2 regions of the Allocatenococcus thiocycli genome follow, and region 2 is predicted to be linked to the other one. Evidence: predicted binding sites of a transcription regulator. Region 2 holds the regulator's gene; the other holds the start of a gene.
What was found. The regulator MetJ, encoded in region 2, represses methionine synthesis genes. The targets are predictions, from matches to a motif close to TTAGACNTNTANANGTCTAA.
Positions count from the first base shown of each region.

Region 1: the regulator MetJ is predicted to act here: its motif matches at 6,031-6,050, upstream of metA (homoserine O-acetyltransferase MetA).

Region 1 covers NZ_CAKLCK010000051.1:123,231-139,631, forward strand. The annotation lists gene L9Q40_RS21345 (outer membrane protein) at 1-371, opposite strand, end outside; gene L9Q40_RS21350 (hypothetical protein) at 373-849, opposite strand; gene L9Q40_RS21355 (response regulator) at 861-4,025, opposite strand; gene pilW (type IV pilus biogenesis/stability protein PilW) at 4,191-4,913, opposite strand; gene metA (homoserine O-acetyltransferase MetA) at 5,063-6,004, opposite strand; gene L9Q40_RS21370 (DUF6559 family protein) at 6,368-6,724, shown strand; gene L9Q40_RS21375 (LpxL/LpxP family Kdo(2)-lipid IV(A) lauroyl/palmitoleoyl acyltransferase) at 7,101-8,051, shown strand; gene L9Q40_RS21380 (DUF1656 domain-containing protein) at 8,325-8,525, shown strand; gene L9Q40_RS21385 (efflux RND transporter periplasmic adaptor subunit) at 8,532-9,398, shown strand; gene L9Q40_RS21390 (FUSC family protein) at 9,401-11,452, shown strand; gene L9Q40_RS21395 (ketopantoate reductase family protein) at 11,609-12,571, opposite strand; gene L9Q40_RS21400 (carboxypeptidase M32) at 12,763-14,244, opposite strand; gene L9Q40_RS21405 (LysE family translocator) at 14,454-15,089, shown strand; gene L9Q40_RS21410 (hypothetical protein) at 15,144-15,476, opposite strand; gene L9Q40_RS21415 (MsnO8 family LLM class oxidoreductase) at 15,454-15,834, opposite strand; gene L9Q40_RS21420 (alpha/beta fold hydrolase) at 15,980-16,401, opposite strand, start outside.
Region 2 covers NZ_CAKLCK010000035.1:29,075-45,475, reverse strand. The annotation lists partial or broken gene L9Q40_RS14320 (hypothetical protein) at 1-16, shown strand, start outside; gene L9Q40_RS14315 ((2Fe-2S)-binding protein) at 75-260, shown strand; gene bfr (bacterioferritin) at 357-833, shown strand; gene L9Q40_RS14305 (malic enzyme-like NAD(P)-binding protein) at 1,044-2,315, shown strand; gene metJ (met regulon transcriptional regulator MetJ) at 2,431-2,751, opposite strand; gene L9Q40_RS14295 (O-succinylhomoserine (thiol)-lyase) at 2,978-4,141, shown strand; gene L9Q40_RS14290 (bifunctional aspartate kinase/homoserine dehydrogenase II) at 4,151-6,559, shown strand; gene metF (methylenetetrahydrofolate reductase) at 6,824-7,720, shown strand; gene L9Q40_RS14280 (PadR family transcriptional regulator) at 7,797-8,336, opposite strand; gene ppc (phosphoenolpyruvate carboxylase) at 8,779-11,412, opposite strand; gene argE (acetylornithine deacetylase) at 11,690-12,826, opposite strand; gene argC (N-acetyl-gamma-glutamyl-phosphate reductase) at 12,971-13,975, shown strand; gene argB (acetylglutamate kinase) at 13,997-14,788, shown strand; gene L9Q40_RS14255 (argininosuccinate synthase) at 14,878-16,092, shown strand; gene argH (argininosuccinate lyase) at 16,339-16,401, shown strand, end outside.

The DNA.
Region 1 (16,401 bases), on a different contig from region 2:
TAATACTCGGACGCTAAAAATAGGGGCAGCCTTAATCGGCCTGCGTAAATATCGTAGTTTTTGTACGTATAGGCAAGATACGCCCATTCGAGCTGCGGGTCACTCCAGTGATCTTGTGGCCTTTTTACCACTTGTACTGACGAACGCAATGCACCGGAGAAATAATCTAGCTGCACACCAAACGTTGTATCACAATCAAAGCAGCTTTCGTCTTTGATGAATCGGTTGATCAGTAACGGCGTGTGGTTATCTGATCTCGCCCAGGAGGCTGAACCAAACCCACTCAATGAGAGGTTATCTGTTATTTCAATGGTTGCTATGCTCGGAAAAGCCATGCTGGTAAGTAGTATTGTGGTCAGATATTTTTTCATATCAATTCTCCGAGCTTACAACATATAGAATGTGGACGTTAGATGGCAGACTGTTTACAGGTGCGTAGCCAATTCGATTGGGTTGTTCTTGCATCCATGCCAATAGAGCATCGATACTTGGCTGTTCGATGACTTTGGGCGGGCGGGCTTTACCTGAGAACGACAAACTCGCCCAATGTGCGTTCATTTGGGCAAGATTTTTATTAAGAAGGTAGCGATAAAACTCTGTCCGTTCGGTTGACGTTTCTGGCCAGTCAGAAAGCTCAACTCGCTCTCCTTGTAACAGGCTTGTTTTACCTCTGTAGAGTTTTCTTGCCTTGTTTATTGTTAGCGCATCAAACTTTGAATTAAATGAAAAAATGGCGTAGTTATCAGCGGCGTACAAGGGCGCACTCAGGAGCAGAAGATAAACCAGTATCAACGTGCTTGTCGCAAGCAACCAAGAGGAAGGGCGATAACGAGGACCGAGACTCATCATAAGCCGTTAACCTAAATCATCGTTTCGATTTGATGCAGTAGCTTTTCTTTTCTCACTGGTTTTGGCACATAGGCATCCATCCCTGAGTCAAAGCAACGCTGGATATCATCATCTACGACACTGGCGGTTAACGCGATGATGGGGGTTTTTTTAAGCCCGTTTTCCTTTTCAAAAGCACGAATTTGCCTTGTCGCTTCGAACCCGTCCATCACTGGCATCATGCAGTCCATCAATATGACGGCGAAGTTGGAATCTTGCTGGAATTTTTCCACGGCTACCTGGCCATTTTCTGCAATTTCATATTGATAGCCTGCCTTATCCAACAGTAACGACGCCACTTTTTGATTGACTCGGTTGTCTTCTACCAGCAAAACTCGTTCTGTTTTCAGTGACAAAGCATTAATCGTTGGCTCACCCACACGTTGAGCAGGCAAAGGTGAGGTTTCGGTTACGTCTTTTACTTCTGGTATATGCTCGGCGCTCAAAGGTTTCTTAAAGCGAAGACCAAATGCTTTATCCAACTTCGCCTTTAACATGTCGGCTTTAAAGGGTTTTGGAATGTAGTCGTCCATTCCAACAGCTAAGCATTTTTGAATATCATCATCGACCACGCTCGCGGTGAGCGCGATGATCGGGATACGAAAAGGTCGTTGTTCACTGGCTTCAATTTGACGAATGTGTTCGGTTGCTTCAAAACCATCCATTACTGGCATCATACAATCCATCAGTATCAAGCTGTATTGGTGCTTTCTGAACATATCGATGGCTTCCACACCATTCTCAGCAACATCAAAGTTAAACCCCGCTTTAGTCAGGTGCAGGCCTGCTATCTTTTGATTAACGGTGTTATCGTCCACAATCAAGACGTTCGGCAATGTGGGGACGTGAAGGGGAGCAGAATGAAGTGAGTTAGGTTCTGAGAAACTTGCTTCACATCTTTCAAGTGCTGCGAGAAGGCGTTGACCGAGTAGTGGCTGAGTGATAATGACGCTGACCACTTTGCCAAAATCAAATTGGTCACTATGCAAATGTTTAATCAAACAGATGCGAATGTTTTGGTTTTCAAGCCTACGCATATAATCGGATGTTGTGATCGCCACATTGGGTGCGCCCTCAGCGTAAACAATGATGATATTTTCATTGTCGTTAATCCAGGTTGGTAAGGCGCTGAGTTTATTGACCGACTGATGAATGTCGATCTGATAGACGCTCAATTCATCACGGAGTTTCATTTCTAATTCGGCGTCATCACACACAAGCCAAATCTGACTTTGGTTTAACGTATGGTGAGGAGTAAATTGTTGCTGAGCCACCGAGGCGGTCACTTCAAAGAAAAAGCGGCTTCCGCGTCCCTTCGCTGATTCCAGTTGTATCGTTCCTCCCATTAAATCCACAAGTTGAGTACTGATGGCGAGTCCCAGGCCAGTGCCTCCAAATTGTCGTGTTGTAGAGTTATCTTCTTGAGCGAAGGGAGCAAAAATAATTTGTTGCTGTTGCTCATCAATCCCAATGCCAGAGTCTTCAACGGCAAACTCAATGGTGGCGCAAGAGTCGGTGAGCGTCTTAGTGGTAACCGAAAGCCGTACATAACCTTGTTCCGTAAACTTTACTGCGTTGGACATAAAGTTCATGATGACTTGGCGCAAGCGGTGATCGTCAACCATGACATGGTATGGCGTATTTCGGCTGATATTGACTTTTACATCAATGCCTTTTTCTTTCGCTTTAGGGCATATGATGGAGGCGATGTCGTAGATTGACTCGCGAATGCACGTTGAATGTGGACTAATTAAAAGCATACCGGATTCAATTTTAGAAAAATCCAATACGTCATTGATAAGGCCCAGCAACAGTTGTGATGAGGTTTCTATCGTATCGACGTAGTCGCGTTGTACCGCGGTCAGAGCCGTATCTGACAAGACTTCGGAGATGCCAATGACACCATTTAACGGCGTTCGTATTTCGTGTGACATGTTAGCCAGAAAACTGCTTTTGGCTTTACTCGCTTCGATCGCCTCATCTTTTGCTTTTTCTGCGTCTTCTTTCGCTTGGGTTAATTTCAGTTTGGTTTGCTCGCGCTCAAAGCTGAGCTTATCGACTTCACGGGCAAATCTGCTGAGCTCATCTTTGCCTTTTATCAATTCGGATAGCGGTGAATCTGAGTTATAACTCTCGCGAGCAAGGAATTCGAGGACGACATTTAAATTTCCGGTCACTTTACGAATTAGTCGTATCGTCAGGCTAATCACTAAGATAGTAACGAGCGAGATGGCAGCGATAAAGACTAAACGATGCTGAGTTGTTCTGGTGATCGACTGACTGATACTCGCTTGCAGCTGCTGCTCAATTTTGTTGTCGATATCGTGGATGAGAGAGAGACGTTTGTTGAGCGCTTCCAACCCGTCAGAAATTTGTTGAGGGCTGAGCATCTGAAGTTCTTGTTCTTGAAGCAAACTGGTTCGAAACTCTTGGCTTATTCGAAACACATCGTCGGTAAAGGTATCAATGAGCAAGTTGACCTGCTTTTGGTTGGCGTTCAGTGTCACGAAGCGCTCTATCAATAGCTGCTGGTTCTGAACCAGTGACTTAATTTCGTCACGAATATCCGAGTCGTAGTGCTGATCTTGTTCAACTGACTGGATGAGGAAATGGCTAAGTTGATGCTCTTTGGTCGACCAAAACATAAGCCATTCGAGTTGGAGAATAGAAGACAGATCGTTACTGGTTTCATGGCTGATATTATTAAAGTAGATTTGATCTAAGCTCAGAAGGATCTGCTCATAAAGATCCGTTCGCCATTCTATAGCGTCCAGTCGATCATCATTTTCTTTGACAGACAGTAATGAGGCATTCGCTTCTTCAAAGCTCGTCAACAGACTAGAAATTTCGGCATTTGACCCGAAAATCGCAGGCGTCCACTTTTTAAGCTCAAGAGTGAGTCGCTGCGCTTCCTCGGATTTATCGCTAACTTGCGGATTATTAGGTAAGTCGTAAAGGTAGGAGACGATATCGATATAGTCAGTAAATCGTTGTGCTCTATGTAATTCTTGGGCTTGGGTTGAAAGGCGGTGTACGTGCTGGCCTGCCAGTATAAGCAATAGCATAATTGGCAAAAGAACTAAGCCAAATAGTTTTTGCTTTACAGACAAGTTATCCCAGGAAAAAATTCCGCTCACAGTACACTTCCATATTCAAAAGGTTGATATGAAAAGTGTAGTTTATATAACTAAATAGTTAGGCTGGTAAACAGAACTCTGACTAAATAGAGAATAGAAGTGTGACAAGACTTCAAATAGACTCCCTATTAAAACAGGGACTTTCAAACTGATTCATCTGATTTGTTACATTTGGTCGAGTTGTGCTCTGTACCTTTTTTCCAGAGCCTCGTTTCCAGCCACACGTTCTAGCTCAACCATAAGTTGTAATGAGGGCTTTTTTACCCCATACATTTGATTGAATCGCATTAATCGAATTCTGGCATCGGTAAAGTCACCCGACTCTATTTCCAGCTTCGCGAGTTGCAGTATCGATTTTGGTCTGTGAGGATCGTGCTCAATAGCGCGAGTAAAGTAATATCTTGCTTTATCGTTGTCTTTGGATTTAAGAGAGCAGAACGCGGCGTTTTCATAGCTCGCGGGGATCAAATAGTAGTAGGGTTGCTCAATGGCTCGTGTAAACATCAGATCTGCTTTTTTATATTCTCCACGTTTACACAAAAACGTGCCGTAGTTGTTGAGCACGTTACCGTTTTTGGCATGTTGGTTGAGTGACCGTTTATACATTTCCTCGGCTTTTGACTCTTCGCCGACGGACTCGTAATAGTGAGCCATAGAAAGTTGTGCACGGTAGTAGTTAGGTGCGTGAGTAAGCGCTTGTCGCAAATTGTCATGAGCACGGATAGTGCTGCCACCTTCCAGATAACCCAAGCCGAGAGCGATACGGGACTCTGCCATAGCGATAGGGTCGGGCTTAACGATCGGAGAGCCGTCTTCTTTTACGGTAACGCATCCCAGCAGTGAAAATTGAGTTATCAGCAAAAGTGTGCCCAGCTTAATCGTTTTCATTTCTCGTCCCTGTATCCCTAAATCTCACAGCATGATAAGAATTGCGAGATAAAAACCTATTGACGAAAAATTACTATGCGAGCGGGTTTGCAATCTGATATGAAAAAGCCGCCATATGGCGGCTCGGTTCACAAAGTTAACGCATTGGATTAGTCATCTTTAGTGAAAGCAGACTCACTGAAATGGTCAAGATCGTACGGTGTTTGTTGGTAAACACAATAGTTTAGCCAGTTTGCGAACAGCAAGTGACCATGGCTTCTCCAGCTTGCACTCGGAACATTGTCTGGATTATTGTTCGGGTAGTAATTCACCGGAATTGCTGGCTCCATTCCTTCGCCCAAATCACGAATGTACTCATTGTGGAGAGTATGAGAGTCATATTCAGGGTGGCCCGTCACAAATACGTTTCGTTTGTCTTTGGTTGTCGCTAGGTAAACGCCAGCCACATCTGAAGTCGCTAAGATATCCAGGTCCGTATGTTCCTCAAGGAAGTGAGGTGAAAAGTCTGCATAGCGAGAATGCGGAGCCAAAAACGTGTCATCAAAGCCGCGTAATATTGGATGATACTGGTTATGAATTTGATGGTGGTAAACACCTGAAAGCTTCTCTTTACGCGTCTTTTTAGGCAGGTCATAAAGTAACTTTAACCCGGCTTGAGCTGCCCAACATACGTAAAGGGTAGAGGTGACATGATCTTTAGCCCACTCCATGATTGTTTTTAAATGGTCCCAATAAAGCACATCTTCAAACTGTACTAGGCCAAGTGGCGCGCCTGTGATAATTAAGCCATCAAAGTTTTTATTTTTAACCATCTCAAATTGACGATAAAAATTGTCCAGATGTTCGGTAGGCGTATTTTTACTCGGGCGATCATCAATCCGCAATAATTCGACATTGACTTGCAAAGGACTGTTTGAAAGCAAACGCAAAAACTGCGTTTCAGTCTCAATTTTTTTAGGCATCAAATTCAGAATCAGTACTCGCAACGGACGTATTTCCTGACTAGCCGCTCGAGTCTCACTCATCACGAAGATGTTCTCTGTCCTTAGTATGTCAGTTGCTGGTAATTGATCTGGAATTCTAATTGGCACGACTTTCTCTCCCTAATTCTAGTCATCTAGACGTCTATACATCTAAAGCTAACTCAAATCGTTATAGATGTCGATACGAAATGTGACTTAAAACAAGTTTAATGCCTGCGCATTGATCTGAACAATAAATACATCTGCGCTTTTCGTGTCTGGTATACCTTCATGGCCGGCTAATTGTGACTAAATCAGAAGTTTTGATGAGACATCATTGAAACACAGTGAACTGTATTTGAAGGTCATTATGTGATCACGCTAATATGGCTTTGTTGACTGAGTAAGCAAAATTCGAGTCATGTAAAACTTATCCATCTCAAAATAATACTGTGGTTTGCAGTTTGAGATGAATCGTCATTGGAGGACACCATGTTCGGTATTTTTAAGCGAAAAACGAAAATCCAGAGCATCGCTCAAGAAGTTCCCAGTTTACTGCTCAGCATGTTTGGCGATAAAAGCACTTATGCGCCCGATGAAATTGATATTGCCTTGCTGCAACTTGGTTACGATAAGCAGAAAGATATCCACCATCACCAATATGCTTATGGCATGTTCAGTAGTGAATCGAGTTATCGACAGCTGGGTTTAATCGATGAGCTTGGAGACTACAGACACTTTCAGCGTGAGGTTGGGAAGATGCTACTTAATACTCCTGAGCCTATTGATATGCATATCTATTTTGTTATCTCTCAGGAGCATCACAAAGCGGCTAATACGCTACATTAATGCTTTCACTGTGCCGCGACTATTTTCAATAGCGTGGCACAGTTTTCTAGCTTGTTTTTCCAACACATTTTTCTAACACCTTTCTTTATCGTCCTTTCGAAAGCGTATGCGCTGCATTTTCGGGTAGGAAAATTCTATTTATTCAAAAGTTCATGAAAGTATGTAGGTAATTTACTCTAACCAATGTTAACGTGCTCAAATCTTTTGTCGCCTTTACAATTTAATTCGAAGTCAGTTTGGGTTCCCTGTGTAGTGTGTCGAAGATCCATAAAATACCCGCGCTTTAACTTTTTTTGAAGTGCAAACAATGATAAACGTTTATGCAATTATCATTAACTTTAATTACTTATAGATGGGCACATCTGGCGATTCTTTCATGAACAAACAAAAAGAGCCTGTTTTCGAGGCTCGGTTCCTAATGCCTCGGTACTGGGGAACTCTACTCATCATCGGGGTGATGTATTTACTTAGCCTTCTTCCTTTCAAATTTCAGTTATTCCTGGGACGTAACATTGGCCGTTTGGCCATGCGATTAATGAAAAAGCGTCAGGTCACCATTCGTCGCAATTTAGAACTCTGTTTCCCGAAGATGGACGAGAGCAAACGAGAAGCGATACTGAAGGCCAACATCGATAATTCTGGCATTGCACTGTTTGAGACAGCGATGGCTTGGTTCTGGTCGGATCGCAGGGTTAATAAACACGTAACGATAAAAGGGATGGAACACCTAGAAGCGTTAGAAAAGGACGGCAAAGGGGTGCTGATGCTTGCCGTTCATTCCATGAACTTAGAGCTGGGTGCACGTGCATTTGGCATTCAAAAATCTGGAATGGGTGTTTATCGACCGAATAACAACCCTTGTTTTGACTATTTTCAGTACAAGGGTCGTTCGCGTTCTAATCGTACTTTGATCGATCGTAAAAATGTTAGAGGAATGCTGGACGCATTGAATTCCGGCAAGCGTGTTTGGTATGCGCCTGACCATGATTATGGAACCAGAAGATCGACCTTTGCGCCTTTGTTTGCTGTCAAAAACGCCTGTACCACAACAGGCACCAGTTTACTTGTTGATGCAACAGATTGTGCGATTGTGCCGTTTACCATGGTAAGAGGGGATGATGGCCATTACACATTAACGATCAGGGAGCCAGTTGACGGATTTCCTAAAGGTGATACCAGAAACGCGGCGATTTTTATCAATAAAATTGTTGAAGAGTCGATTATGGCTAGCCCTAGTCAATACATGTGGTTACACCGCCGATTTAAAACCAGACCGCAAGGTGAAGATTGTTTGTACAAACCTCAGTTAATCCCTGCGATGAGTTAGTGAATCGTTTTTAGCTGTTAATGCCAAGTAGTGGTTTAACATTTTGAAGCCCCCAATAGTTCACGATTATTGGGGGCTTTTTATTTGGATAAGTGAAACTATACGGGGATTGAGCCTCTTTTTTCTCGATAGGCTAGATCACTGAGGCCGTCATTTGTAACCTGTTTAATCTGCTATTTTTTTTACATTCATTGGGTTGTATAGTGAATGTACTAAGCTTTTCTAACAATCCGTTTTTATCAAGCCAACACCAAGAATCGAGAACTATGCCCTATGTTTGACGAGTTAGCTTTTGCCGGGCTTCTGTTTAGTCCGTTGGTGGTTTTTATGCCTCTTGCTTTTTTACTGTCATGGAGTACGCGTTTTGTGCTGCATAAATCAGGCTTATACGCAAAACTGTGGAAGGCACCTTGGTTTGAAGTCAGCTTGTATGTCTGCTATCTCGCGTTAGTCATTTATCTATTTGGGAGCTAATCATCTATGGGAAAATTCGTTCGCATCTCCCTCACACTTACGACTTTGGTTATTGCCGTTATTCTTGGCCATTGGATTTGGCAACATTATCTGTATTCGCCTTGGACCCGTGATGGACGAATAAGGGCTCACGTGATAACGATTGCTCCGGATGTTTCTGGTTGGGTTAATGATGTTGAGGTCAGTGACAATCAGGATGTCAAAAAAGGCGATGTTATTTTCACCGTTGACGATGCTCGCTATAAAGCGGCGATAGCCGAGCTGGAAGCTCAGGTTGAAAATAAAAAATATGCATGGGAATTAGCAAAACATCAGTACTCACGTCGTGAGACATTAACCAATAAGCAATTGATTAGTGAAGAAACGGCGGAAAGCGCTCGTATCACTACGGAACTCGCCAAGTCCAATTACAAACTGGCGCAGGCCCAACTTGCCAGTGCCCAAATCAACCTAGATCGTACCGTTATCAAAGCGCCAGCGGATGGCAGTATCATCAATTTGACTCTTCGCGTTGGTAATTATGTCAGTCAGGGTAAATCCGTACTTTCATTAGTCAAAGCGAACTCTTTTTATGTGACGGGGTATTTTGAAGAAACAAAAATTCCACTGATCAAACTTGGCCAGAAGGCAAAGATCACCCTAATGAGTGGCGGTAAAGCATTAACCGGAACGGTTACGAGTATTGGTGACGCGATTGCTGACAGTAACACGACCGCTAACAGCCAATTGCTACCTCAGGTTCAGCAGACCTTTAACTGGGTCCGTTTAGCGCAACGAATCCCGGTGGATATCCAATTGGATGATTACCCTGATGATTTAAATCTTAGTGCCGGGATGACCGTTTCTATTCATTTAGATGAGAACATGCAGTAACCATGCAAGCACTGTTTAATAGTCTAATTTCCCCTGACAAACAGGCGATAAAGTTTGCTATCAAAGGCGTGATTGCGATGGCGCTGTCTCTGTACATCGCCATGTTTCTGAATCTGGACCGACCGTATTGGGCGTTAATTGGTGCGGTATTTCTGCAAATCCGCCCTGAGGGTGGTCTGGTTGTTGAAAAAGGCATGTACCAGATTATCGGCACATTGGTTGGCGGGTTTGTCGGTATCACGATTCTTCAATGGTTCGCACCTTACCCTGAAATAGCACTCGGCTTATTGGCGCTCTGGTTGGGCATCAACTCTGGGCTATCAGCAATGGTGCGCCGCCAGAATTTAGTCTACGCCTTTGCGATGGCTGGCATGACAGCGTGTTTAGTCTGTTTGCTTGTTATGATTCAGCCAGAGATTGCGAGCAGCCAGCGCGTTTTCGACATTGCTCAGGCCCGAATAAGTGAGATAGTCATTGGTGTTATCTGTGCGACTCTGGTCAGTAAATTGATTTGGCCAGTGAAAGTGAAAGATGGCCTGGTAGTCAACGCGAGGAACGTGATTAACCAGACGTTAGACTATTTAGTCATTGAGCTGGATAAAAATGGTACTCACCAGGAACGTCACCAGACAATCGATAGTATACTCGAATCGGTGACGGCTCTGAGTGATGACTCTAGTGCAGTGAGCTTTGAAGGGCCGGAAGGTTTAGGCCAAAGCAGAGCTGCCAATGCGATTGGTAATAGCGTGTTGTCGCTATTGGCTCTGGTGCAGATATTCGGGCGTTTACAACGTCGCCATCCGGAGCTTGTCGGCGAGGTTCTTGAGCCAGTACTGGACTCGATGCGGATGAGCTTTACGCAAATAGCAACCTCAAGAGATTATGATGAGTGCTACGCTATTGTCCAGTCACTGCGCCGCAAGCAGATGGAATATGCCAATCAGGTTAGTGAGAAAACGCCGCTGCAAAAACGGTTACTTAAGATTGCTCTTGAGTTGAGTGCTGAGTTGATTGTTTTGCTGAAAGGTTATGCAAAGTTATCCAGCAAAGAGACAATCAATTTGAATGCACCGAGTTTTCAAAGCCATCGTGATCCGTTGGTCGGAATTTCTACCGGGCTTCGCAGTGTGTTGCTATTTCTGGTTGGCGCTGGGCTCTGGGTGGGGACGGGCTCATCCTCGGTCATGATGATTATGATACTGCCTGTGGTATTTTCTATTATGATGGCTCGCTTACCGATGGCTATTCTTACCACAGTATTGAAGCGGTTATTGGTCGGTATTGTTATCGCCTTACCATTGGCCATTTTTTCTGCACTACCGTTAGTCGCGGCAAGCAGTAAAGATTTTGAGCTGCTAGTGCTCATACTGGCTGGTCCATACTTTTTAGGTCTGCTGGCGTTAGCGAATCGAGCAACCTTACCGTACGGTCTTGGTATCTGTATCCCGTTTACTACCTTCGTTATGCCGAGTACAGATATGACCCGGGCACTAACCATTAACACGACGATCAGTAATGGAATGGCCATTTTTGTTGGTGTAACGGTGCTTTACTGGATTTTTAAATTAGTCACAGGCCCAAGTTTACCACTCATGCAGTCGCGCCTGATGAAAGCGACTCAACGTGATCTTATTGATATGGATAAGCACGCCGCGCCAGAGCAGTGGTTCAATGCGCGAATGGGGGATCGGTTATTAAGAATTTCGACTTATGATAAAGCACTCAGTTCAGAGAGAAACGTTACAGACCTGGCGTTAACCGGATTAAATTTTGGTCATGTTTCCATGCGATTGCATCGTATTATTCGAAGAGTCGCAGATAATCAATTGGATTCATCTTTGAAATTCTGGCAGGAGGCGCTGGCGAATGCGTACCTTAGCGCTTTTCATGGTAAAGAAGACCCGAGGTTTCAGCTTGCCAATGAATCACTGTTGTCGAGACTGGATGAATTTGGTTTTTTGCAGGAACAGAAAGACATACTGACTGGTATGTGTGAACGCATTCAACTGACTCTAGAACGTAGCGCACAAGCCATCGCGGCAGAAAAAGCCTAACTAGAGATGTGTAAGGCAAAGGACATCATTGGATGTCCTTTGTTAGTTAGGAGGACTTTTACTCTCAAATTACTACCGGCCTGATTTTGTAAACGCGATATCGGCGCAGATGATGTTTCAGGCTTTGTTGCCGTCAACTAGTCCGATAGGTTTACGTCAGAATTGTATGGGTTTTATGTTTAACTCGTCGGCGTTTACCAATAACCTGTAAATCAGTTCCGTCGTTTCTGCAGGTTGGCTGATTTTTCGACAATACTCGATCACCGGCCCGCAGATTTCGTTTACTTCCAAACTACGACCACGTTCCATATCAACTTGCATGGAAGTTTTGATGTCGCCAAAATTGCTGATTAAATCAAACATTTCTTCTACATCAGCAGCGGATATTTTTACGCCTGCCACATTTGCAGCGCGAGCCGTTTCTTCCATCATGTTGCGAACGGTACGACTTAAAATAGGGTCTGTAGTTACAAAACCTGTTTTTTGAGCCGTCAATGCGGTCAGAGGATTGACACCATTATTCAAAACGAGTTTTCGCCATAGCGCATAACGGACATCTTCATAAAGACGAGTCTGTATGCCTGCACCGTTAAAAACAGCCTCTAATGTATGACAAAGCTCAGCCATTGCTGGATTACTTTCTGTATGCGGCCACGCGCCAAACTCGATTTGTCCCGCTCCTTGTACTTTTACATGTCCCGGACTTTCAATATGGCCACTGATATAATTTCCTAACCCACCAATTGTTCTTTCGCGTCCCACTTGCAGCTCAATGTGTTCCTCATTGGTTACTCCGTTTTGAATGGACAACACAGGCGTGCTTCCCTGTGCTAACCAAGGCTTCATTTCATCAAGCATTGAACTTGTTGCGCCACTTTTTGCGCCAAGGATTAACAAATCAAAATGGTCACAAGAATAGCCTTGACATAATCCTGCCACGTCAGTGCTTTCAACCGAAGAATGATACTGAAAGTCAGGGTGCTCCAGATGCAGTCCATTAGTTTGTAATGCTTCTAAGTGCTCACCCCTTGCAACTAATACACATTCATGGCCAGCATCAATGAGTCGGGCTGCAAAATAACAACCGATGCCTCCTGCACCTAACATCGCAAATTTCATGGTATTTCCTTTTTACTAACGCTGTTGTATTTGTAATTTCAGTATTTTTTCTGAATCGATTTTCATCTAGATCATCGACCACCAGAAAGCTTCGGCGTACGCCATTTTATTGGGGTGGAGAGTCAGTATTTGGCTCAAGCCTAATGTAATTTCTGAGTTAGGTGCCCAGTCGGACACCTAACTACTGGCTCTTATAAATATCGATTGACCAAGTGATGTTTGAAGTGGGTTGGATTCAGAGTTTCACCTGTCGCTTGTTGCACTAACTCTTCCGTTGTGAAGAGACTGCCTTTGCTCCAGATATTATCTGACAGCCAAGTGAAGATAGGGCTTAAATCACCACTTTGGATAGCACCGTCAACGTCCACCGTTTTCTTCATCGCCGCCATGAACTGAGCCGCATACATCGCACCTAATGTGTAACTTGGGAAGTACCCGAATGCGCCATCGGTCCAGTGGATATCTTGCATGCAGCCGTTTTTGTAGTTGTCTTTGGTTGATAAGCCCAAGTAGGCCTGCATCTTTTGATCCCACAACTCAGGGACGTCGGTATGCTTGATTACACCATTCATCAAGTCACGTTCGATCTCGTAACGCAAGATAACGTGAGCAGGGTAGGTCATCTCATCGGCATCGACACGGATGAAGTCTTTCTTCACTCGCGTGTACAGCTTTTGGAAATTGTCTTGAGAGAATAACTTAGGATCGTGATCGGTGAAGTGAGCGCCAGCAAGACGTGCTAAGTGCTCAATAAACGCATTACTACGACCAATCTGCATCTCAAAGAACAAAGATTGAGATTCGTGAATTCCCATAGAACGAGCCTGACCAGACGGTAACCCAGCCAGAGATTTCGGCAAGCCTTGCTCATATCGAGCATGACCTGTCTCGTGAACAATACCCATCAGAGATTGAACAAACTCGCTTTCATCATAGCGTGTGGTGATACGAACATCAGTGGGAACGCCACCACAAAATGGGTGGACACTTTCGTCGAGTCGGCCATGTTCGAAATCGAATTGCAGAAGCTTCATCACATCCAAGCCCAGGGCTTTTTGTGTATCACTCGAGAAGGTACCTTTAGGCTCAATGAAATTCTCAGCAGATTGCTTTTCGATCGCTTGGTTAATCATTTCTGGAAGCCAAGTTTTTACGTCGCTGAATAAAGCGTCTAATGATGCAGTGGTTGTGCCCGGTTCATAAATATCAAGCATTGCATCATAAGCGGAAAGACCAGTTACTTCAGCGCGGATTTGGGCTTCTTCCTGAGACAGTTTGACGACTTCTGCCCAGTTCTTTTCAAAACCTTGCCAATCATTTTCACCACGTTGAGTACGCCAGGCATGTTCACACTTAGAACCCGCTAGCGATTTTGCTTGCACCAAATCTTCTGGCAGAACATTCGCTTGCTGCCAGTTACGTTTTAGCTCGCGAAGCGTCGCGCTATCTTGAGCGTTTAGCGTCTCTTGCTCTGCCTGCGCAAACCAGTCTGCGAGTTGTGGCTGCGTTTGTAAGTTATGCATATGAACATACAACTCTGCCATGGCTTCTGAGCGAGCCTGACTGCCACCGTTTGGCATAACCGCCGCTTGGTCCCAGCCGCAGATTGCCGCGAGGTGTTGAAAGTTTGAGAGTTTTAATGAGTGTTTTTTGAGTTTTTCGAATGCGCTCATGTGCCGCCTTCCATGACTATAGAAAACAAAAGTTTACCAACCCTACAAAGGCTTACCAAGTTATTCACGCAGAAAGTTGGATTTATTCCAATTTGTTTTATCAACATCTGTGAAAGGATTTTACGGGTAAGCAATCAAAATTCATTGAAATGACAGCGTAAATATGACAATAAAGGAGAAGTTTCTCTCTTTGCTTGGTGGATGTAAGCTTGATACAAAATTTTGAAGCGTTTTTAATCGCTATAACCATACTGACGCTCACTCCGGGATTGGACACCGCGTTAGTCATTCGTAATTCGTCACGCGGTGGATTTACTGATGGAGCGGTCACTAGCCTTGGTATTTGCCTTGGGTTATTTGTTCACGCGACATTTTCCGCGATCGGTATTTCTGCGATCCTTGCCCAGTCTGCAGAATTGTTCCATATGGTTAAAATGGTCGGTGCGGCTTACCTTATCTATTTAGGCTTTACGACGCTGAAAGGGTTATGGAACAATACGGCAGCACCGCAAGATGCTTCTAGGGGAATTACCCGTCACGAATTCAGCTTCTCTCGTTCATTGAGAGAGGGATTTTTGTCTAATGTTTTAAACCCGAAAACTGCGGTTTTCTATCTCGCATTCTTACCACAGTTCATCAATCCGGAAGGCTCGGCGTTTTTACAGTCGACCTTTATGGCGGCAATCCATTTTGTTATCGCCATGGTTTGGCAATGTGGTTTGGCAGGGGCGTTAACATCGGCTAAAAACTTACTGAAAAGCGCACGTTTCATGAACTGGATGGAAGGCACGACTGGTGTAGTGCTGGTGGGGCTTGGCATTAAGTTGATGTTAGAAGACAAGTAGTCTTCATACAGGTAAGTGAAAGAGCGACTGGTTAGTCGCTCTTTTTTATTCTGGTTACTGCATTTGTTCACTTTTTAGCTCAGCGAGCAGTTCATAAGAACGCAGTTTTTTCTCGTGATCAAAGATAATCGAGTGGGCAATGATTTCGTCCGCTTGAGTACGTTCTAACAGCGAGTTGAGTTTCTCCAATACAAGGGCTTTGTCACCGTGAATCGACTCTCTGAGCTGATGAGTGACCTGATGCTTTTCATGTGGTTGCCAGAGCTGATCCATGTCGGTAACAGGGGCAGGAATTTTACCTTGGCCACCGCGAATCAACTGCAAGAATTTCTGATATTCCGTCGTCGCTAAATAATTGGCCTCTTCAGTGGTCTCGGCGTAGGGCATGCATGGTCGGGTAGTCGGTTCCTGGCGCTCGTCCTAGTCCGAGGTCAATACGCCCCGGATACAGAGCTTCTAATGTGCCAAACTGCTCTGCAATGACTAAAGGCGCGTGATTTGGAAGCATGACGCCACCAGAACCAAGACGAATGCTTTGAGTTTGAGCGCCAATATGACTCATCAGCACTGAAGTCGCTGCACTGGCTATGTCTGGCATGTTGTGATGCTCTGCCAGCCAAAAACGGTGGTAGCCCAGTTTTTCTGCATGTTGGGCTAGGGATACCGACTTTTTATAGGTTTCCGTATAGTTGGAGCCTTCTGCAACGGGCGCTAGATCTAAGATGGAGATTCGTGGGAATGGCATATGACCTCAGAGTTTCTTTCTTCGTTCATATAAAGTGGAGCCTTTGTAGTACGAAATAAACCCCTAATTCGTCAATGAAACGCAATCAGGGTATCACTAAGGAAAATGGTTAGAAGAAAACCGCTTGGTAATCAAACCAATCCAACTAGGAATCATTTTTAGCTAGTTCAACCCTCTCTAGCCAATGGAGCAGGTAATTGGTAAGTGCTTGGGGCTGTGCTAATGGTAAGTCGTGCGCATCACAATCAAAATGTACTACTTCGATTTGCCAGGCTTTAGCAATGGCTTCCCCACATCGGCTATCAACGAGTTTATCCGCTGTGCTGACGATAACTTGGCTCGGACAAGCAGGTGGCGAACTTTGGCCTTTAAATTGTGCTGCCGCATACAGCTGGCGAATAGTATTGCTGAAACTGACGGGGTGTTGTCGAGCGAGCTTGATATGGTGCGCGAGAACGTCTGGCTGATTGACACTGACTGGACTTGTCCATTTGAGAATTGATTGTTGGAAAGCATCGCTTCCTTTTAACCTAGAAATTGCGATGCTGAGCAGCGCCTTGATGTTGA
Region 2 (16,401 bases):
TCAATACGACTGGTAACAAGAACTATTCTTGTTTATATTGTTTTTTCGATAGTTACTGTTTATGGGTTTTGAGTATGTTTGTATGTCTTTGTCATGGTGTTTCTGACAAGAAAATTAGGAAGTTGGCAGTTGATGAAGGCATAACGGATATCAGGGGGATAAAGCGATGTACAGCTTTGGGTAGCCAATGCGGGAAGTGCATTCGACAAGCCAAAGAAATTTTAGCAGAACACTACACCGAACTAAAACAAGCTAGCTAATCACTGTAATTGCTCTGGTGAAAGCGCTGAGCCTTTTGACACCTTCTCATTTGCTTCTACATTTAAATGAAGCCTAAATAGAGGAGGGGCTAGTCAATGAAAGGCGATCCAATCATAATCCAACATCTCAACAAAATACTTGGTAACGAACTCGTCGCTATTAATCAGTATTTTCTCCATGCTCGTATGTATAAAGACTGGGGTTTAAAGCACCTGGCTGATAAGGAATATCACGAGTCTATTGATGAAATGAAGCATGCCGATCATCTCATTGAACGTATTCTATTCTTAGAAGGTTTACCTAACCTGCAAGATCTCGGCAAGCTGATGATCGGTGAAGATACCAAAGAAATGCTTGAATGCGATCTTAAACTGGAAATGGCCGCTATTCCTGATCTAAAAGATGCGATTGCTTACGCAGAAGATATTCGAGACTACGTTTCACGTGATCTGTTTCAGGATATCCTCGAAGATGAAGAAGAACATGTCGATTGGCTTGAGACTCAGCTTGGCTTAATCGAGATGTCTGGCATCGAAAATTATCTGCAAGCGCAGTATGTCGATGAGGAATAATCTCGGCAATTTCCTCGTTATGTTTACAAATCTGATGCTTACAGCAGTGCACCTGACTTAAAAGTTGGGTGCTTTTCCTGCTTATCTGGTCTAATCTCTTTTAATATCGATTTTTTAAGGATATTGCTCGCAATCTTACCTATGAAGATTGACTTCTATCCATTAGAATTTATTCCCCCTTACCTAAAAAATAAAAAGAGAAACGCCCACATGTCTGAAGACAAAGCAGTAACTCCCGAAGAAGAGCAGCGCCAACGAGCCCTTGACTATCATGCATACCCAACCCCAGGGAAGATTGCAGTCGAGCTGACAACACCCGCAGAAACCGCCGGTGATCTTGCATTAGCATATAGCCCTGGTGTAGCTGAGCCTGTACGTGAAATCGCACAAAACCCAGACAATGTATACAAGTACACCGCGAAAGGTAACATGGTTGCCGTTATTTCTAACGGTACCGCGATTCTTGGCTTGGGTAACTTAGGTCCGCTTGCTTCTAAACCTGTAATGGAAGGTAAAGCGCTACTGTTTAAGCGTTTCGCTGGACTTGATTCTATTGATATCGAAGTAAAACACCGCACGATCGACGAGTTCGTCAATACCGTAGCAAGCATTGCTGATACCTTCGGTGGTATTAACCTTGAAGATATTAAAGCGCCAGACTGTTTCGAAATTGAAAAGCGTCTTATCGAACGTTGTGATGTACCTGTATTCCACGATGACCAGCACGGTACCGCTATCGTAACGGCCGCTGGCATGCTGAACGCCATTGAGCTGCAAGGTAAGAAGCTTGAAGACTCTACGATCGTTTGTCTTGGTGCAGGTGCGGCTGCAGTAGCGTGTATGGAACTACTGATCAAATGTGGCGCGATGCGTGAAAAGATTTACATGTTGGATCGTAAAGGCGTGATTCATACTCGCCGTGATGATCTTAACGAGTACAAAGAGCTATTCGCAAATAACACCGACAAACGTACTTTAGAAGATGTGATTGAAGGTGCTGATCTGTTCCTTGGCGTATCAGGTCCAAACCTGCTTCCACCTGAAGCATTAAAACTGATGGCGGATAAGCCAATTGTTTTCGCATGTTCAAACCCAGATCCTGAAATTAAGCCAGAACTAGCACATGAAGTTCGTGATGACTTAATTATGGGTACGGGCCGCAGTGATTACCCAAACCAGGTAAACAACGTACTGTGTTTCCCATTTATTTTCCGTGGTGCGCTTGATGTGCGTGCAAGCGAAATTAACGATGAGATGAAACTTGCTGCGGTTGACGCTATTCGTCAATTGGCGAAAGAGCCAGTACCAGAAGCGGTACTGAAAGCGGCGGGTGTCGATAAGCTTGAGTTTGGCACTGACTACATCATTCCAAAGCCAATGGATGCTCGCTTACTGCCTCGCGTTGCAAAAGCTGTTGCTCAAGCAGCCGTTGACTCTGGTGTTGCTCGTATTGAAATGCCTGAAAACTACATGGCAGAGTAAGACAAAGATTTAAATGATGTACAAAAAATGGGACGCGATGGCGTCCCATTTTTTTTATGTCATTTTTTAGTATTAGGCGCTAAATCACCGCTTGGTGTATTCAACGTGCTCCTAATTACTCTTCGTCAAATGACTCAAATTCGATGCCCATTTCGGTCATCAGAGCTTTTGCTTCAGTCGGAATATCGTCAGGGCGATCTTTACGAAGGTCCTCGTCCGTTGGAAGTGGCTGACCCGTATACGCATGTAGGAATGCTTCGCATAGGAGTTCGCTGTTGGTTGCGTGGCGTAAGTTATTGATCTGACGACGAGTACGTTCATCAGTTAGCACTTTTAAAACTTTCAGCGGGATAGATACAGTGATTTTTTTTACTTGTTCGCTTTTCTTTCCATGCTCAGCATATGGGCTAATGTATTCGCCATTCCAGTCAGCCATTGCGTACCTTCATATTTGTAATAGGTTAAAAACTAATTGAGGTGCTGATTTTAGCTGCATTTACTGCCATAAGCAAAGACATATAGACGTCTAGAAGTGTTGACGTCTTAATTTTTGACGAGTAAAGTGACAAGAACAGTAAGGGAAGTGTGCAATTCATTGAATCTGACCATTTAGATATAGCGCATTCCCATTTAGAAGTCATCACCTGTGAAAGGATACACCCATGAGCTCCCGTAAGCCTGCAACTATTGCTGTACGCACCGGTATTGAGTCTGACACTCAATATCATGCTGTCGTTCCACCAATCTACCTTTCAACGAATTACGGCTTTCCTGCGTTTGGGGAAGTGCCTAAGTACGATTACACGCGTTCTGGTAACCCAAACCGTGGATTATTAGAAAGTGCATTGTCTGAGCTGGAGTCTGGCAAAGGGGCTGTCATCACTAACTGTGGTACGTCCGCACTGAACTTATGGGTGTCTGCTTTTATTGGACCTGATGATCTTATTGTTGCGCCAAACGACTGTTATGGGGGCACTTATCGTCTGTTTAACACTCGTGCAAACAAAGGCGATTTCAAGGTGCTGTTTGTCGATCAAACTGACGAACAGGCGCTGGATGCGGCATTAGCACAGAAACCAAAACTGGTTCTGCTAGAAACGCCATCTAACCCTCTGGTTCGTGTTGTCGATATTGCTGTCTTGTGTGAAAAAGCGAAGCAGGTTGGCGCATTAGTCGCGGTAGACAATACCTTTTTAACACCGGTGTACCAGAAGCCATTAGAGCTAGGTGCTGACTTTGTTATTCACTCTACAACGAAATACATCAATGGACACTCAGATGTGATTGGTGGTGTGATTATCGCTAAAACGGAAGAGCATGCAGAAGAGTTAGCGTGGTGGGGCAACTGTATTGGGGCGACAGGCACACCTTTTGATAGCTACATGACCTTGAGAGGTCTTCGTACTTTGGGTGCGCGTATGCGAGTGCATGAAGAAAGCTCACAGCAGGTGCTGGCTTACCTGCAGAAGCAAGCTTTGGTGGCGAAAATTTATCATCCAAGTCTTCCACAGCACCCTGGCCATGAGATTGCTAAAAAGCAACAGTCTGGTTTTGGCTCTATGTTGAGCTTTGAGTTTGCGGGCTCGTTTGAGCAGCTTAAAGCCTTTGTCAAAGAGCTTCAGTTGTTCTCACTTGCAGAGTCTCTGGGCGGGGTAGAAAGCTTGATTTGTCACCCAGCATCTATGACGCATCGCGCGATGGGTGAAGAAGCCTTGGCTGAAGCGGGTGTATCACAGCAATTGCTGCGCCTTTCTGTAGGGCTAGAAGATGCACAAGATCTTATTGCCGACCTAGAACAAGCATTCACTAAATCTGCACAGCAATAGGAGTTAATAATGACTGTACAACGTCAGCTACACAAGTTTGGTGGTAGCAGCCTGGCAAACCCAGAGTGTTACTTACGTGTAGCGGGAATTCTCAAGGAATACTCTGCAGAAAATGACTTGGTGGTGGTCTCTGCAGCAGGTAAAACAACCAACCGCCTGATTGAGTTCCTTGAAGGCTTAGAAAAAGATGGTCGAATTGCGCACGAAGCTTTGCAGAGCTTGAGACAGTTTCAAATCAGTCTCATTGAAGAGTTATTAGAGGGAGATGCGCAAGAACAGCTGCTTGCCTCCTTACAAGATGAATTCAGTACATTGGCGGAACTGACCTCTCCGCTGACCGAAGCGCAAAAGGCGGCGGTATTAGGCCACGGAGAAGTATGGTCTTCTCGATTACTGGCTGCTTTACTGACGCAAAAGCAACTGCCTGCTGTAGCGCAAGACGCGCGAGCGTTTCTGCGCGCAGAAGCGGGCACTCAACCAGAAGTTGATCGTGCTCGTTCATACCCGCTTATCAAAGAGGCACTGGCACAACATAGTCACAAGCGTGTGATCATTACCGGCTTCATGGCACAAAACGATAACGGTGAAACTGTTCTGCTTGGCCGCAACGGTTCAGACTACTCTGCAACCGTGATTGGTGCGCTTGCCGAAGTGAGCACAGTGACGATTTGGAGTGATGTAGCGGGCGTTTATAGCGCAGACCCTCGTTTGGTATCAGATGCATGTTTATTACCACTCTTAAGACTGGATGAAGCGAGTGAGTTGGCTCGTTTAGCTGCGCCAGTACTGCACAGCCGAACCTTGCAGCCTGTGGCTCAAAGTACCATGGACCTGAGCCTTAAATGCAGTTACCTGCCAGAGTCAGGTTCGACCCGCATTGAGCGAGTTCTGGCTTCTGGTCGTGGGGCGAAAATCATCACCTCACTGGATGACGTGCTATTGGTTCAGCTAGCATTTGCGCATGGACATGACTTTGAGAAAGCACAGAGTGATGTTCTGGAATCCCTAAAACGCGTTCAGTTGGAGCCACTGGCATTTGAAGCTCAGCCTGAACAGCAGATATTACGACTGGCATACACAGCAGAAATTGCTGGCGGTGCACTCAAGTATCTACAGGAATCTGATTTGGATGCGGAGATTAACCTCACTGATGGTTACTCTCTGATTGCTGCCGTAGGTGCTGGTGTGACAACTAATGCCAACCACTGTTTTGGTTTTCAGCAAAAGCTGAAACACTCTCCGGTGGAATTTATCGCTGAGACGGAGTCTGGTTTAAGTCTGGTAGCAGTATTACGTAACACTGATACCGAAGAACTGGTACAGACGGTTCATAGCCAGTTATTTCAGGCACAGAAGCGCGTTGCTGTCGCATTATGCGGTAAAGGGAATATCGGTTCGAGCTGGCTGAGTTTATTCGCTTCACAGAAGAATGAACTTGAAAAACGTCATGGCATGAGCTTTGACTTAGTCGCGGTGGTTGATAGCCAAATGTATTGGTTTGATAGCCAAGGCATTGATGCATCCAGTGTTTCAGCACGCTTCAATGACGAAAGTATTGCAAACGACGGCTCTTGGTTATCTCGTCTTGGTGCTTTGCAGGACTACGATGAAGCTGTGGTTCTCGATGTCACCGCCAGTCAGGAATTAGCGAAATGTTACGTTGATATCGCTCAGCAAGGCATTCACCTAATTTCGGCGAATAAAGTCGCAGGTTCAGCTGATAGTCAATATTACCATCAGGTCCAGGATGCGTTTGCCAAAATTGGACGTCACTGGCTGTATAACGCGACGGTAGGTGCCGGGTTACCAATCAACCATACGGTGCGCGATCTTCGTGAGAGTGGTGATGAGATTATTGCACTCTCTGGTATTTTCTCCGGTACGCTTTCATGGTTATTCCAACAGTTTGATGGCTCAGTGCCATTCAGCGAGTTAGTGGATTTAGCCTGGCAGCAAGGATTAACAGAACCTGACCCTCGCTCTGACTTAGATGGCTCTGATGTGATGCGTAAGCTGGTTATTTTGGCGCGTGAGTCTGGTCTGGATATCGAACCGGGAAGCGTAAAGGTAGAGTCGTTAGTTCCTGAAGAACTGCGCACGCTGAGCTTAGATGAGTTTTTTGATAATGCCGCGCTGCTGAGCCAGACTCTGCAAGAACGTTTGACCAAGGCGCGGAAAAACGATCAGGTACTGCGCTACGTTGCGCGTTTAGAGAAAGATGGCAAAGCGACCGTCGGCATCGAAGCCTTGTCCCGTGAGCATGCGCTGGCTAACCTACTGCCGTGCGACAATATTTTTGCTATTGAGAGCAAGTGGTACAAAGACAACCCGCTTGTTATCCGCGGTCCTGGCGCTGGACGTGAAGTGACGGCAGGGGCGATTCAGTCCGATCTAAACCGCCTTGCTGGGCTGTTCTAAACATTCAAAACCCCGGAATTCATCCGGGGTTTTTTATTCCTGTCTTGGTGCCATAATTAATCTCAGAACCGTTATTGGTGAACTATTTTTGTGGATAAATATTAGCCAATAATCAACTTGAACTATCCTCATCATTAACGTGAAAAAAATTCATAATCACAAGGTTGACATTAAATCGTATTCAATACATTCTGTAGACATATAGACGTCTAAACGTCGATTTAAGAATTTGATTTCGTGGCGGGTTGCCACAGGGAGAGTAAGATGGGTTACACGCACGCAGGCCATATCGATGCCTTAAACCAGAATATCGCTGAATTGTCAGACAATATTAATGTTTCATTTGAGTTTTTTCCGCCAAGCAATGAAAAGATGGAAGAGACGCTATGGAACTCTGTGCACCGTCTAAAAACACTCAAGCCTAAGTTTGTATCAGTTACTTACGGAGCTAACTCAGGCGAACGTGACAGAACTCATTCCATCATCAAAGAAATCAAATCAGAAACAGGCTTAGTGGCAGCACCGCACCTGACTTGTATCGATGCGACTCGTGAAGAATTGATTGAGATTGCCGATGATTACTGGAACAACGGTATCGAAAATATCGTCGCACTACGTGGTGATATCCCACCAGGTGGCGGTGCTCCTGATATGTACGCGTCTGATCTGGTTGAACTGTTGAAGTCTCGTCATGATTTCGATATCTCAGTTGCGGCTTTCCCAGAAGTGCATCCTGAAGCAAAAAGTGCACAGGCTGATCTGCTAAACCTTAAGCGTAAGGTGGATGCAGGTGCGAACCGAGCGATTACTCAGTTTTTCTTCGATGTAGAGTCTTACCTACGTTTTCGTGACCGCTGTGTTGTCGCTGGAATCGACGTAGAAATCGTACCGGGTATCTTGCCAGTCTCGAACTTTAAACAGGCGTCTCGCTTTGCTGCGCAGAATAACGTAAAAGTTCCAGGCTGGATGAGCAAGCAGTTTGAAGGTTTGGATGATGATCCGGTAACTCGTCAATTAGTTGGTGCAAGTCAGGCGATTGATATGGTGCGTGTACTGAGCCGTGAAGGTGTGAAAGACTTCCACTTTTACACGCTAAACCGAGCTGAGATGACTTACGCGTTGTGCCACACCTTGGGTGTACGTCCTCAAGTTGCAGTCTAAAACGTGAGTGAAAAAGAAAAGGCTTGCCCAATGGCAAGCCTTTTTTGTTGTTAAGCTATGAGCTGTTTGAAGTGGATTAGCCGATAACTTCAAGTTCAGTTAGCACTTCTTCTGCCCACGTGATCCACGTTTCGCGTAGTAGAAGGTTGCGGCGTAGTGTCAGGCGCTCCAGACGTGCTTGTTTATCCAGAGTAGACGGCGTCGCGTAGTATGCAGCTTCGATTTCTTTGTAGTGAGAAACCAGTTTGCGTGACTCTTCAACCAGTTCAGATAGTTGCTCACGGAAAGGTGCAGACGGTTGCACAGCACAAGCCATCAGCTTCGCTGAGAACTCGTCACGAACTGTTGGGTGTGCAGTTGGCTGATCAAACCATTCACCTAGTGCGCTACGTCCAGCATCTGTGATGGAGTACACTTTACGGTCTGGTTTGCCTTCTTGAGGCTCTAGTACGCAAGTAACCAGTTCTTTCTCAGCCATTTTGTTTAGCTCACGGTAAACTTGCTGGTGGCTCGCTTTCCAGAAGTAACCAATGCTAGCTGAGAATTCTTTTGTGATATCGTAACCGGTTGCATCGCGCGTGCTAAGCACAGTTAAGATTACGTGTGGTAATGACATGTCTTCAATCCAAATGGTCAATAAACTTGTAAACAAGCTACTTATACTTTCAGCTGCGCTCTTAATGGCGTTTTGAGTTTTTTATGCATAAGTAGCACCAACAAATGTTGGTCCTGTCACCTTAAAGCCGTTTATCACCTAGAAAGATGGGTGGAACCCATCGAGGCTGGAGCTGATATGGTTGGATTTATTCGCTCTCAGCAAGGCGAGTAGTATATAAATAATAAGCATGAAGTGGAATACTAGGAAAGAATAACACTAAAAAACTAACATAATACTCAGTAATGTATTTTTGTGGTTATTTATTCTGATTCATTGGTTCTTTTTGGGGTGTTTTTAGGGTGTTTATCTGGTTAATTGCTGTTCAATTTGATGGATATAAGAAAGGCTGAGCGATTGCTCAGCCTTTTATATCATAATCTGTTACAAGTAACAGGCTATTTTAACCTGTGTTACGCATACCTGCCGCGATACCCGCAATAGTCACCATCAGCGCTTCTTCAAGGTCTGCTGATGCTTCCTCATTTTGACGTGTACGATACAGCAACTCGGCTTGAAGCATATTCAATGGCTCAACGTAGATGTTACGTAAGCGGATGGACTCCAGACCCCAAGGGTCATGTTGCATCAGGTTCTCGTTGTTTTCTACATTCAGAACCGCTTTGATGTCCTTCTGAAGCTGCTCTCGTAATCTTTCGCCTAATGGACGAAGTGACTCATCAACCAAGCGCAGGTCGTAGTAGCGAGAGATATCGATGTTACACTTCGAGTACACCATTTCTAACATGCCAAGGCGCGTTGAGAAGAATGGCCACTCACGACACATCTCTTCCAGTAACGCTTGATGACCTTTGTCGATCGAGTACTGGATTGCTTCACCGGCACCTAACCATGCTGGCAGAACCAAACGGTTTTGGCTCCATGAGAAGATCCATGGAATGGCGCGTAAGCTCTCGACACCACCTTTAGGGTTACGCTTCGCAGGGCGCGATCCCAGTGGCAGTTTACCGAGTTCTAGTTCTGGGGTCGCCTGACGGAAGTAAGGTACAAAATCTGGTTCGCCGCGTACAACGCTACGGTACGCTTCACAGCTCACCTGAGACAGTACTTCCATCAGATCACGCCACTCTTGTTTTGGCTCTGGTGGCGGTAGCAGGTTCGCTTCCAGAATCGCACTGGCGTATAGGTTAAAGCTGTTTACGGCAACGTCTGGAAGACCCAGCTTAAAGCGAATCATCTCTCCTTGCTCGGTAACACGCAGGCCACCTTTAAGACTCTTAGGTGGCTGAGACAGTAACGCAGCATGCGCAGGAGCACCACCACGACCAACCGTACCACCACGACCGTGGAATAATGTCAGTTCCACGCCTTCCTCTTCAGCAACTTTAACCAGAGACTCCATTGCATGGTACTGAGCCCAGCCTGCAGACATAACACCCGCATCTTTTGCAGAGTCAGAGTAGCCAATCATGACCATTTGGTGGTTTTGGATAAAGCCACGGTATAGGTCGATATCCATCAGTTGTTTGATCACTGACTCAGCGTTATTCAAGTCGTCTAGGGTTTCAAACAGAGGACAGACATCCATGCGGTAAGGACAGCCAGATTCTTGTAGCAGTAAGTGAACTGCCAGAACGTCTGACGCGGTACGTGCCATGGAGATGACGTAAGCACCGAATGCTTCACGAGATTGTGCTGCAATGATCTTACAGGTGTCCAAAACCTCTTGAACTGGTTCAGATGGTTCCCAGTCACGAGGTAGAAGTGGGCGTTTGGAAGCCAGCTCATTAGTTAGGAACGCAAGCTTGTCTTGCTCACTCCACTGCTGGTAGTCGCCAATACCAAGATGGCGAGTCAACTCAGATAGTGCATCTGCGTGACGAGTACTTTCCTGACGAATATCCAGACGAACTAGGTGAACACCAAATGCTTTCACGCGGCGAAGAGTATCTAGCAGTGAACCATCAGCGATTACACCCATACCACACTCGTGTAGTGATTGGTAACACGCGTATAGAGGTTCCCAAAGCTGTTCTACTTTTTGTAGTGGTGCTTTGACTGCCAGCTTCTGACCATTGATCTTCGCATCAAGAATATCTTTGGTTTCGTTGAGCAGAGAGCGAAGCTGCTTGAGGATCGCACGGTATGGTTCGTGTTGATCATCTCCAGCCAGTTCACGCACTTGATCGTTGCTGACTGTCATCGACAGTTCACTGATCAGTTCGTTGATGTCATTTAGATAAAGATCTGCCGCCTTCCAACGCGATAGAAGCAGAACTTCACGCGTGATGTTGTGCGTAACAAACGGGTTGCCGTCACGGTCGCCGCCCATCCAAGAGGAGAAATGCACTGGACGTGCGTCGATTGGTAAACCTTCGCCAAGATAAGATTCCAGACGATCATTCATCTCGCGTAAAAACTCAGGTACGGCTTCCCATAGTGAGTTTTCTACAACAGCAAAGCCCCATTTCGCTTCATCAAGCGGTGTCGGACGTTGTTGGCGGATGACGTCTGAGTGCCAGCCTTGGGCAATCAGCTGTTCCAGACGACGTTCAGTTTTCTTGCGCTCTTTCGATGAAAGGTCGCTTAACTCTAGCTTTGATAAACACTCGTTGATTTTCACCAGTTTGTTGATCATGGTGCGACGAGTGATTTCAGTTGGGTGAGCCGTCAGTACCAGTTCAATATTCAGGTCACGTACAGCCTGAGCGGTATCAAGCTTGCTAACATCGTTTTGTACCAGTTTAGAAAATAGCGAGTTGATCGCGTCTGGTTCGCAGATGTGCTCTTCACAGTGACGTGAAATCGTGTGGTATTGCTCAGCAATATTCGTGAGGTTTAGAAATTGGTTAAAAGCTCGAGTGACTGGTGTCAATTGCTCATCAGGAAGGTGTTTAATTTCTTCTATCAAGCTTTCTTTGTCTGCTTGATTTCCTGCTTGGGCTGATTTGGATAATTTACGAATAGTTTCCACTTTCTCGAAGATTTCTTCGCCATGGGCATCGTGAATGGTATTACCCAGTAAGTGGCCTAACATGCGCACATTGCTTTTGAGTGCGGCGTATTTCTCGTTCATTGTCGTCCTGCCTCGTAAAAAAACTACATCCATTGTCCTTGTTAAGACACCAATCTAGCGAAAAGCACCAGTTCTAGTCAAATAAAGCCGACTATGTTTGTAATTATTCCGCTTCTCTCCTGATTTAGAGCAAAGTTACTAGGCCTATGGCTTAATAAATGAAAATTAATTACAAAATAACAAGTTAAATTAGTGTTAACGGTTAACTCATTGTGGTGATAAAGAATCGTCTGTACAGCTCATCGGAGCTGTACAGGTATGTTGTCTTTTTATTTCGCTAACAACAGTATTTGACCATTGCTTTAGACAGTACATCAATGGTCGGGTCAATAAAATCAAAAGCAAGAAACTCATCTGGCTGGTGGGCCTGATCGATAGAGCCCGGTCCAAGTACCAAGGTTGGGCACAGTTCCTGTAGAAATGGCGCTTCTGTACAGTAGTTCACGGTTTGAGAGCTGGTTTCACACAGTTCTTCTACGCCACCAATGAACGGGTGGTCATGAGGACACTCGTAACCCGGAATGGATTCATGCAGAGGTACTATCTCAATACGTCCCGGCCATTTGGCTTCCACTTCTTTTAAAGCACCGCGTAGCATGTTCTCCAGACCATCTAAGCTAATGCCTGGTAATGGGCGAACGTCGTAATGCAATTCGCAGCAGCCACAAATACGGTTTGCGCTGTCACCACCGTGAATATGGCCCAAGTTCAATGTGGGGTTAGGGATAGCAAAACCCGGGTGGTGGTACTCTTTTATTAACTTATCGCGCAGCTGCATCATGGCAAACATCACTTCATACATGATCTCAATGGCGTTAACACCAAGCGCAGGATCGGATGAATGACCTGACTTACCCGTCACACGAATGGCGTTGGCGACATGACCTTTATGGCCACGAATTGGAACCAGGCTGGTCGGTTCGCCAATAATGCAGTAGTCCGGTTTAAACGGCGCATTAGCGGTAAAGTGTCTAGCACCTAACATCGTGGTTTCTTCATCACAGGTCGCTAAAACATAAAGTGGCTTCTTCTGTTTACTCCAATCGACTTTCTTGACGGCTTCATAAATGAAGGCAAAGAAGCCTTTCATGTCTGCTGTACCCAGACCGTAAAAGCGGTTGTCTTTTTCAGTCAGTTTATGCGGGTCGAAGTTCCAGCGCCCTTCATCAAATGGCACCGTGTCACTGTGACCGGCTAAAAGGAGGCCACCTTCGCCTTCGCCCATACGTGCGATCATATTGTGTTTGCCTGGTTCGACTTCGACCACCTCAACACTGAACCCAAGATCTTTGAACCAGGAAGCGAGTTTCTCAATGACTTTGGCATTGCCTTGGTCCCATTTTGGGTCGGTGGAGCTGATCGAAGAGGTGCTGATGAGTCCTTCATAGACCTCTAGAAACGTTGGTAATTGCATGGATTCTTCAAATCTCCTATTGACAGACAGAGCACAAAACTGTAAAACACATATTAAATCATATTTAATGAATAAAAAATCAAAATATAGCAAAAATTAAATATGAATAGTCACTTGAGCCTTTAAGTTTACGGATGTTATAGAATGCTAAAAACCACGATTATCGGAGCCAGCGGTTACACCGGCGCAGAGTTAGCTTTAATGGTTAACAAACACCCAGAACTCACGCTATCAGGTTTATACGTTTCCGCCAACAGTGTAGATGCAGGAAAAAGTATTGCCCAACTGCATGGCAAGTTAGCTGGCGTTATCGATATGCCCGTGAATCCGTTAACCGATCCAAAACAAGTGGCTGAAGAATCTGATGTGGTGTTTTTAGCAACAGCACATGAAGTCAGCCATGACCTCGCCCCAATTTTCCTTGATGCCGGATGTCAGGTTTTCGATTTATCTGGCGCGTTCCGTGTTCAGAGCGAAGGCTTTTACGACACGTTCTATGGCTTCAAGCATCAATTTAACAACTGGCTAGATAAAGCGGTGTACGGCTTAGCGGAGTGGAACTTCGAAGCAATTAAAAACACTCCTTTAGTTGCGGTAGCTGGCTGCTACCCAACAGCATCGCAATTGGCCATCAAGCCCCTTTTAGAAGGTGGTTTATTGGATACTCAACAATGGCCAGTGATCAACGCGACGAGTGGCGTGTCTGGTGCAGGCAGAAAAGCGTCGATGACCAACAGCTTCTGCGAAGTGAGCCTGCAACCTTATGGAGTATTCAACCACCGTCACCAACCAGAGATCGCTCAACACTTGGGTTGTAATGTGATTTTTACTCCTCATCTGGGCAACTTTAAGCGTGGCATTCTTGCCACCATCACAATGAAGTTGTCCGCAGGTGTGACTGCAGAGCAAGTGACTCAGGCGTTCGAACAAGCGTATCAAGGCAAGCCTGCGGTACGTCTAAAAGGCGATGGTATTCCACGTATTCAGGATGTTGAAAATACGCCTTTCTGCGATATCGGCTGGAAGGTTCAAGGCGAACACGTGATTGTGATTTCTGCCATCGACAACCTACTCAAAGGTGCATCAAGTCAAGCGATGCAATGTTTAAATATTCATTACGGTTACCCAGAACTGACAGCGTTGCTGTAGTCGTTGATAGAGGGAAAAGCAATGACGCAAACCAATCAAGCTCCATTAGTCATTAAGCTAGGCGGTGCAGCTTTATCTTGCACAAAAACCTTAAGCCAACTTTTTGGTGCCATCGCGGCCTATCAAAGTTCGGCGCAGCGACAAATCGCCATCGTTCATGGCGGTGGCTACTTGGTGGACGAGCTAATGAGCAAGTTGCAGCTCGAAACCGTAAAGAAGCACGGATTACGCGTGACGCCATACGATCAAATTCCAGTTATTGCCGGAGCACTAGCGGGTACAGCCAATAAGTTACTACAAGGTCAGGCGATTGCAGACGGTCTTAACGCAGTGGGCATGAGCTTAGCGGATGGCGGTTTATGTCAGGTGGAAGAACTCGATCCGGAGTTGGGCGCAGTAGGTAAAGCCTCTCCGGGTGATTCAACACTGATCCAAGCGATCTTAAACACTGGCGCGCTGCCAATCATCAGTTCAATTGGCCTGACAAAAGAAGGTCAACTGATGAACGTCAATGCGGATCAGGCGGCCGTTGCGGTTGCTGGTGCACTGGATGCGGAGTTGGTTCTGCTTTCAGATGTAAGCGGCGTTTTGGATGGCAAAGGTCACTTGATCAAAAGCTTGTCTGAAAAAGAAGCCGATGCATTGATCGAAGGTCATGTGATCACTGACGGCATGATCGTCAAAGTTAAAGCCGCTTTGGAGGCTGCCAATGATCTTGGTCGTCCTATCGAAGTAGCAACCTGGCGTTACCCTGAGAAGCTGGAGCAGCTATTTGCTGGTCACAGCATCGGTACGCAATTTCTGCCTCAATAACGTCGCAGTAAAGAATTTAAAGAATTAAACATTAGGAAGTAGTTGGCACTGACCGCCGAGAGCAGAGCCAGTTAAATTTGGAGAAAAAAATGAGCAAAGTGAACGTAAATAAAGTAGTAGTCGCATACTCAGGCGGTCTAGATACTTCAGTAATCATCCCGTGGCTAAAAGAGAACTACAACTGTGAAGTTGTGGCGTTTGTAGCCGATGTAGGCCAGGGCGCAGAAGAGCTAGAAGGCATTGAAGCAAAAGCGAAAGCATCAGGTGCATCTGAGTGTTACATCGCTGACCTGAAAGAAGAAATGGTAGCGGAATACGTTTACCCAACACTAAAAACAGGCGCTTACTACGAAGGTAAATACCTGCTAGGTACTTCAATGGCTCGTCCAATCATCGCCAAAGCGCAGGTTGAAGTTGCTCGTAAAGTGGGTGCTGACGCACTGTGTCACGGTTGTACTGGTAAAGGTAACGACCAGGTTCGTTTTGAAGGTGCTTTCGCAGCACTAGCACCGGATCTCCATGTTATCGCACCTTGGCGTGAATGGGATCTAGTCAGCCGTGAGCAATGTCTGGATTACCTGGCTGAGCGTAACATTCCTTGTTCAGCGTCTCTGACTAAGATTTACTCACGTGATGCGAACGCGTGGCACATCTCGACTGAAGGTGGCGTACTAGAAGACACTTGGAATGCTCCAAACGAAGACTGCTGGGTATGGACAGTTGATCCAGAGCAAGCACCAAACGAAGCTGAATACGTGACGCTAAAAGTTGAGAAAGGTGCCGTGGTTGCAGTAGATGACGAAGCAATGACGCCATACAATGCGCTAGTTTACCTAAACGAGAAAGGCGCGAAGCACGGTGTTGGTCGTATCGATATCGTAGAGAACCGTTTGGTGGGTATGAAGTCTCGTGGTTGTTACGAAACTCCGGGAGGCACCATCATGATGGAAGCACTGCGTGCCGTTGAGCAGCTAGTGCTAGACAAATCATCATTCGAATTCCGTGAAGAGCTAGGTCTTAAAGCTTCTCACCTTGTGTACGATGGTCGTTGGTTCACGCCGCTATGTAAATCAATCCTAGCGGCTTCAGAAGAGCTTGCTCAAGATGTGAATGGCGAAGTGGTTGTTAAGCTATACAAAGGTCAGGCAACGGTTACTCAAAAACGTTCTGACAACAGCCTGTACTCAGAAGAGTTTGCAACCTTCGGTGAAGACGAGGTTTACGACCAAAGCCATGCTGGTGGTTTCATCCGTCTTTACTCACTATCAAGCCGTATCCGCGCTCTGAACAGCCAGAAGAAATAAGCATATTTCATCATTGATTAAAAAGACCTGCCATTGATTGGCAGGTCTTTTTGTTTTCAACGCGTTTTTATGTGTATGAAACTAAATTATCGTGAATAGATATGTAAAAATATTGAATTTATACTTTATTTTTTCTTCAAATTGCCGTAACGTTGGCCTATAAGAAAAAGTGAGCAAATGACCATCAATTTAGTCATCACTAATTAGAGTACTTTAGAGTTAGCAATAGTCATCAGGAGAGACGCAATGGCATTATGGGGCGGAAGATTTACCCAAGCAGCAGATACCAGATTCAAAGAATTCAACGAT